One region of the Sinomonas halotolerans genome, then DNA from elsewhere that is predicted to be linked to it. Evidence: predicted binding sites of a transcription regulator. Region 1 holds the regulator's gene; the other holds the start of a gene.
What was found. Region 1 encodes LexA, which represses DNA repair genes until DNA is damaged. Its sites were predicted from a motif close to TCGAACANNTGTTCGA; they were not measured.

Region 1 (3,398 bases):
GGCCATGAGGGAGGTGCGGTGCCGGAGGGCAGCAAGAGCCGTGGCCTGGGTGACGGCGGAGAGGTGGTAGGGGAGCCGGACGAGCCGGAGGGCGTCGACGACCTCGGGCGCCGCCGCGAGGTAGCCCAGCCGCGCCCCGGCCAGCGCGAACGCCTTGCTCATGGTGCGGCTGACGACGAGGCGCGGCCGGCCCGGCAGGAGCGTCAGGGCGGACTGCGTGCCGGTGTGCGCGAACTCCGCATAGGCCTCGTCCACGATCACGACCGTCTGGCTCTCCTCGCCGGCCGCGTAGACCGCCTCGACGACGTCGAGGCCCAGCGCCGTCCCGGTCGGGTTGTTGGGCGAGCAGAGGATCACGATGCTCGGCGCGTGCTCGCGGACCTGGCGCGCGGCCGATTCGGCGCTGAGGCCGAAGTCCTCGGCACGCTCTCCCTTGATATAGGCGGTGCCGGTCCCGCTCGCGAGCAGCGGGTACATCGAGTAGGTCGGCGGGAAGCTCAGGACTGAGCGTCCGGGCCCGCCGAAGGCCTGGAGCAGCTGCTGGAGGACCTCGTTCGAGCCGTTCGCCGCCCAGAGCTGCTCTGCACCGAGCCCGTGGCCGAGGTACTCGGCCAGCGCCTCGCGCAGGGCGGTGAACTCGCGGTCGGGATAGCGGTTGAGGCCGGCAGCGACCTCGCGGACGGCCTCGACGATCGCCTCCTGGACGTCCTGCGGGACGCCGTACGTGTTCTCGTTGACGTTGAGCTGGATCGGGACGTCGATCTGGGGGGCCCCGTAGGGATGCTGTCCCCGCAGGTCGTCTCTGAGCGGGAGTCGGTTCAAACGTTCGAGCTGGTCGTCCACCCCTCAAGCCTACGCGAGCGGCGGGATGCGGCGACCCACGTGACGGACGGCCTGCGACCGCCTCAGTCCAGCACGGGGACGAGGAGGCGCTCCCCCGCCACCACCCGCGACCCCGTCAGGTCGTTGAGCTCCTGGATCTGCCCTATGGTCACCCGGGCATCCTGCCCGGGAGCGTGCTCGGCCGCGATCGTCCAGAGGGAGTCCCCGGGCTGGACGGTCACCGCGACGGCCTCCCCGGGGCCGGCGAGCATCTCGGCCTCAGCGTGGGCGGGAGCCATGAGAGCCGCCCACAGCGCGAGGAGGCCCACCATCGCCAGCGAGAGCGGGAGGATGATGAGGACGAAGCGCCCGCGGCGCGTGAGCCGCAGCGGCGTGGGCCGCTGCCGTTCGTGGCGGCGCGTCGACGCGCGGCGGGTGCCGGTGGCGAGAGCGTGTGCCATGGTCTGCCTTCCCTTGGGCCCGGCCGCGGATCTGGCGAACAGACCGACGGGACCGGGGACAGCTTTTCGAACGGGTATTCGAACTTCCGTAGGTACTTCTTAGCACCTGCCCTCGAACAAAGTCCAGATGGTGTCGAACACATGTTTGAAACACGCGCTCTCCTGGCCTACGGTTGACACAGCAGGGTCCGCGCCCGGCGTGCAACCGTCGACCACCCTCTCCTCGACGGCATATGGCCATCGTGGCGAGGGGGTCCGACAGTTCTCGAAGACGGCGGGGATCCTGCGAGCTGGCGACCAGGCCCGGACCCGGGCCGGCAGACGAGGAGGCACGGCGGGATGGCGACACGGACCAAGGCAGCGGCCAAGGGGCTCACGGCCCGTCAGCGCCGGATCCTCGAGACGATCCAGCGTTCGGTCCAGGACAACGGCTACCCGCCGTCCATGCGCGAGATCGGGGACACTGTCGGGCTCGCGAGCCTCTCGAGCGTCACGCACCAGCTGAGCCAGCTCGAGAAGCTCGGCTACCTCCGCCGCGACCCCAAGCGCCCGCGCGCCATGGAGGTGCTCATGCCGCTCACTCTCGACGAGGGCCAGCTGAGCGTCACCGGCCCCGAGGCAGGCTCGGTGCTCGGCGCGGGGGGCATCCCCGTCGGGGAGATGGCGAGCGCCGCGGACACGGCCATGGTGCCGCTCGTCGGCCGGATCGCCGCCGGCGGTCCGATCCTCGCCGACCAGGCCGTCGAAGAGGTCATGCCGCTCCCCCGCCAGCTCGTGGGCTACGGGGAGCTCTTCATGCTCAAGGTCAAGGGCGACTCCATGATCGACGCCGCGATCTGCGACGGCGACTGGGTCGTCGTCCGGCGCCAGAACAGCGCCGAGAACGGCGAGATCGTCGCTGCGCTCCTCGACGACGAGGCGACCGTCAAGACGTTCCGCCAGCGTGACGGGCACACGTGGCTCCTGCCGCAGAACACCCAGTACGAGCCGATCCTCGGCGACGAGGCCACGATCATGGGCAAGGTCGTCTCAGTGCTGCGGTCGGTCTGAGCCGCGCGCGTTCCAGGGGCGGCGACCCGCCGGTCGGCCTGAGCCGCGCTCGGTGCGGTCCGCGCGTCAGCCCGCGGCGGCGAGCCGGGCGAGCGCCTTGAGCACAGTGTCCCTCTCGGTCGTGCCCCACAGGGGCGGGAGGGCGCCGCGGAGGAATGCCCCGTAGCGCTCGGTCGCGAGCCGCGAGTCGAGCACGGCCACGACTCCCCTGTCAGCAGTCGAGCGGATGAGCCGCCCGGCGCCCTGCGCGAGGCGCACCGCGGCGTGGGTCGCGGACACCGCCATGAAACCATTGCCGCCGGCCTGCGCGACGGCCCTCGAACGCGCGGTCATGAGCGGGTCGTCCGGACGCGGGAAGGGGATCCTGTCGATGACCACGAGCCGGCACGCGTGGCCTGGGACATCGACCCCCTGCCAGAGCGACATGGTGCCGAAGAGGCAGGTGTCCGGCTCGGCCGCGAACTGCTTCACGAGCGCGCTCATCGACGACTCGCCCTGGCACAGGATGGGCACCTGGATCCGGTCCCGGAGCGCGTCCGCAGCCTCCTCCGCCGCACGGCGCGAGGAGAACAGGCACAGCGCTCCCCCGGACGAGGCCGTGAGGAGGGCCTCGAGCTCGTCGAGCGCCTCGGGGGAGACTCCCCGCCCGGGCTTGGGCAGGTGGCGGGCCACGTAGAGCATTCCCTGGCGGGGGTAGTCGAAGGGCGAGCCGACGTCGATCCCCGTCCACGAGGGGGCGCCCTGGCCGAGGAGACCGAGTCCGCCCGCCGTCGGCTCGAAGGCCGAGCCGATCGCGAGCGTCGCGCTCGTGAGCACCACGGTCCTGTCCGCGAAGAGGCCGTCGCGGAGCCGCCCGCCCACGCTGAGCGGGGCGATGTTCAGGACCGCTGGAGCGTCGTCGTCGGGGGCGGCGTAGCCGGACGCGGGGTCGAACGTCCCCGTCCGCGTGATCCACACGACCTCGCGGCTGGCCTCGGCATCGAGGATCCGCTCACAGGTGTCCACGAGCGCCGCGAGCCGGGAGCGCGCGACCTGCCGCCCGCCGTCGGATGCATTCTGCCCCTC
Region 2 (3,398 bases), on a different contig from region 1:
GCGTTCGGCCTGGCGGACCCGCTCCGGGAGAAGATCCGCGCCGGGTTCCCGGTCTACGGCTCGTGTGCCGGGATGATCCTCCTCGCGGACGAGATCGCTGACCCGACGCAGGACCTCGCGGGCAGGCCCCAGGAGACCTTCGGCGGCCTCGACATCACAGTGCGCCGGAACGCCTTCGGCCGCCAGCGGGAGTCGTTCGAGACGGATCTGGACTTCAAGCAGGTCGACCAGGCCGGCGGCCCGGTGCACGCCGTGTTCATCCGCGGCCCGTGGGTCGAGAGGGTGGGTCCCGGCGTCGAGATCCTGGCCGAGGTGGACCCGGCGCACGCGTCGCACACCGCCACGCTCGGGGGCAGGGCTAGAATCGTCGCAGTGCGTTCTGGGCGGCTGCTCGCCACATCGTTCCACCCCGAGGTGACCGGTGAGACACGGATCCATGAACTTTTCATCCGCATGATCAGAGGAGAAGCGTAGGCATGTCCGGCCACTCCAAATGGGCTACGACGAAGCACAAGAAGGCGGCGATCGACGCCAAGCGTGCCAAGGCGTTCGCGAAGTACATCAAGACCATCGAGGTTGCGGCACGCCTCGGCGGCCCCGACATCTCGGGCAACCCGGCCCTCGACCTCGCCGTCAGCAAGGCCAAGAAGAACTCCGTCCCGAACGACAACATCGACCGCGCGATCAAGCGCGGCGCCGGCCTGACCGGCGAGGCCATCGAGTACACCGAGATCATGTACGAGGCCCGCGGCCCGCAGGGCTCGGCCCTCCTGATCGAGTGCCTCACCGAGAACCGCAACCGCGCCGCCGCGGACGTGCGCCTGGCCGTGACCCGCAACGGCGGGACGATGGCGGACCAGGGCTCGGTCAACTACCTCTTCGCCCGCAAGGGCGTTGTGAGCCTGCCGAAGGACGGCCTGTCCGAGGACGACGTCCTCATGGCCGTGCTCGACGCGGGTGCGGAGGAGGTCAAGGACGGCGGGGAGAACTGGACGGTGTACTCCGATCCGAGCGACCTCCAGGCGATCCGCGACGCGCTGACGGAGGCAGGGATCGAGTACGAGACCGATGAGGTCGAGTTCGTCCCGTCCATGGAGGTGGGGCTCGACGCCGACGGTGCCCGGAAGTTCATCCGGCTCGTGGACGCGCTCGAGGACCTCGACGATGTGCAGAACGTGTACACGAACGCGGACATGAGCGACGAGGTCTTGGCGGCCCTCGAGGACGACTGAGCCGTGGTCCGCGCTGCGGGAGCAGACGCTGCCGCGTCCGGTGCCGGGAAGGGGCCCGGGTCCGCTGCCCTGCGCGTGCTGGGCGTGGACCCGGGCCTCACCCGTTGCGGCCTCGGGGTGGTGGACGTGGCCCGGGACCGCCGCGCGACCTTCGTGGGCGTGGGGGTCGTGGGAACCTCGGCCGACCAGCCGCTCGACGCGCGCCTGCTGCGGATCGCGGACGAGATCGACCTGTGGCTCGAGAAGTACTCGCCCGACGTGGTGGCCGTGGAGCGCGTCTTCTCGCAGCTGAACGTGAGCACCGTCATGGGGGTGGCGCAGGCCTCCGGGGTCGTCATTGCAGCCGCAGCGCGCCGCAGCATTCCGGTCGCCCTGCATACGCCGAGCGAGGTCAAGGCAGCGGTGACGGGCAGCGGGCGCGCCGACAAGGCCGCCGTCGGACGGCTCGTGGCGAAGATCCTCGGCCTGGACGCGCCGCCCCGGCCGGCCGACGCCGCGGACGCCCTCGCGCTCGCCCTGGCCCACGCGTGGCGGGGGAGCGCGCCGGGCTCGGCGTCCGCCGTCGGGCGCACGACGGCGATGAGCGCCTCGGCGCTGACGCCGGCGCAGAGGGCCTGGCAGGAGGCGGAGGCGAAGGCGCGCCGCGGCCGATGAGGCGGGCGTATCAGGGCCGCGGGAGGTGCGGGCGGAGGCGAAGGCGCGCCGCGGCCGATGAGGCGGGCGTATCAGGGCCGCGGGAGGTGCGGGCGGAGGCGAAGGCGCGCCGCGGCCGATGAGCTGGCCGGGCACGGTCGGACGCTAGAGTTCTCGTAGATATGTTCGGATGCAAGGAGTTCTGGTGATCAGCTTCGTTCGCGGTCCTGTGGCCCATGTCGGACTGTCGACCGCCGTGGTCGATGTCAACGGGGTCGGGATGGCCTTCTGGGCGGCGCCGCAGACGCTCGCGGGCCTGAGGGTGGGCGAGGAGGCCACGGTCCACACGTACCTCGTGGTCCGGGAGGACTCGCTGACGCTGTTCGGCTTCGAGGACCCGGAGGCGCGGGAGGTCTTCGAGGTGCTCCTCGGTGTCTCGGGCGTGGGGCCGCGGCTCGCCCTCGCGGTGCTGGCCGTGCACAGCCCGGAGGCGGTTCGCGTGGCGGCGCATTCGGAGGACTCGAAGGCGTTCACCAGGGTCCCCGGGATCGGGCCGAAAGTCGCGGCACGGCTCGTACTCGAGCTCAAGGGGAAGCTCGTCCCGCACGGGACGGGTGCGGCGGCCCCCGTCTCCGGGCCGGCAGAGGAGCCGTGGAAGGCGCAGGTTGTGGAGGCGATGGCGTCGCTGGGCTGGAGCGAGAAGGATGCCGCGGCCAGCATCGAGAAGGCCCTCGCGGACGCGCCGGACATCGCGGTGGGCGGGAGCGTCCCGGAGATCCTCCGGGCTACCCTGCGGTGGCTCGGCCAGGGCTCGCGGCCCGCTGTGAAGGCGGGTGCGCGTGGCTGAGGCGTCGGTGGTCTCGAGCAGCGAGGAGCCCGAGGAGCGCGCCATCGAGGCGGCGCTCAGGCCGAAGTTCCTGGACGAGTTCGTGGGCCAGGCGCGTGTGCGCCGGCAGCTCTCGCTCGTGCTCGAGGCCTCCCGGCTGAGGGGCCGCACGGCGGACCATGTCCTGCTGTCCGGGCCCCCGGGCCTCGGGAAGACCACGCTGTCCATGATCATCGCCTCGGAGATGAACGCGCCGCTGCGCATCTCCTCGGGCCCGGCGATCCAGCACGCCGGGGACCTCGCGGCGATCCTGTCCTCGCTCTCGGAGGGCGAGGTGCTCTTCCTCGACGAGATCCACCGCATGTCGCGGCCGGCGGAGGAGATGCTGTACATGGCGATGGAGGACTTCCGGGTGGACATCGTGGTGGGCAAGGGCGCTGGCGCGACCGCGATCCCGCTCGAGCTCCCCCCGTTCACGCTCGTGGGCGCGACGACCCGCGCAGGGCTCCTGCCGGGCCCGCTGCGGGACAGGTTCGGCTTCACGGGCCACCTCGAGTTCTATTCGGTGGCCGAGCTCGAGCTCGTGCTGCGGCGGTCGGCGGGCCTGCTCGACCTCAAGGTCACGTCTGCGGGCTTCTCGGAGGTGGCGGGGCGGTCCCGGGGCACCCCGCGCATCGCGAACCGCCTGCTGCGGCGCGTGCGGGACT

Region 2: the regulator LexA is predicted to act here: its motif matches at 2,040-2,055, upstream of ruvA (Holliday junction branch migration protein RuvA).

The regions. Positions count from the first base shown of each region.
Region 1 covers NZ_JBDFRB010000001.1:306,352-309,749, reverse strand. Annotated here, with positions in the region: gene ABCQ75_RS01385 (histidinol-phosphate transaminase) at 1-843, opposite strand, end outside; gene ABCQ75_RS01380 (LysM peptidoglycan-binding domain-containing protein) at 906-1,283, opposite strand; gene lexA (transcriptional repressor LexA) at 1,623-2,333, shown strand; gene ABCQ75_RS01370 (ATP-dependent DNA helicase) at 2,400-3,398, opposite strand, start outside.
Region 2 covers NZ_JBDFRB010000006.1:50,389-53,786, reverse strand. Annotated here, with positions in the region: gene pdxT (pyridoxal 5'-phosphate synthase glutaminase subunit PdxT) at 1-474, shown strand, start outside; gene ABCQ75_RS08690 (YebC/PmpR family DNA-binding transcriptional regulator) at 477-1,232, shown strand; gene ruvC (crossover junction endodeoxyribonuclease RuvC) at 1,302-1,886, shown strand; gene ruvA (Holliday junction branch migration protein RuvA) at 2,071-2,712, shown strand; gene ruvB (Holliday junction branch migration DNA helicase RuvB) at 2,705-3,398, shown strand, end outside.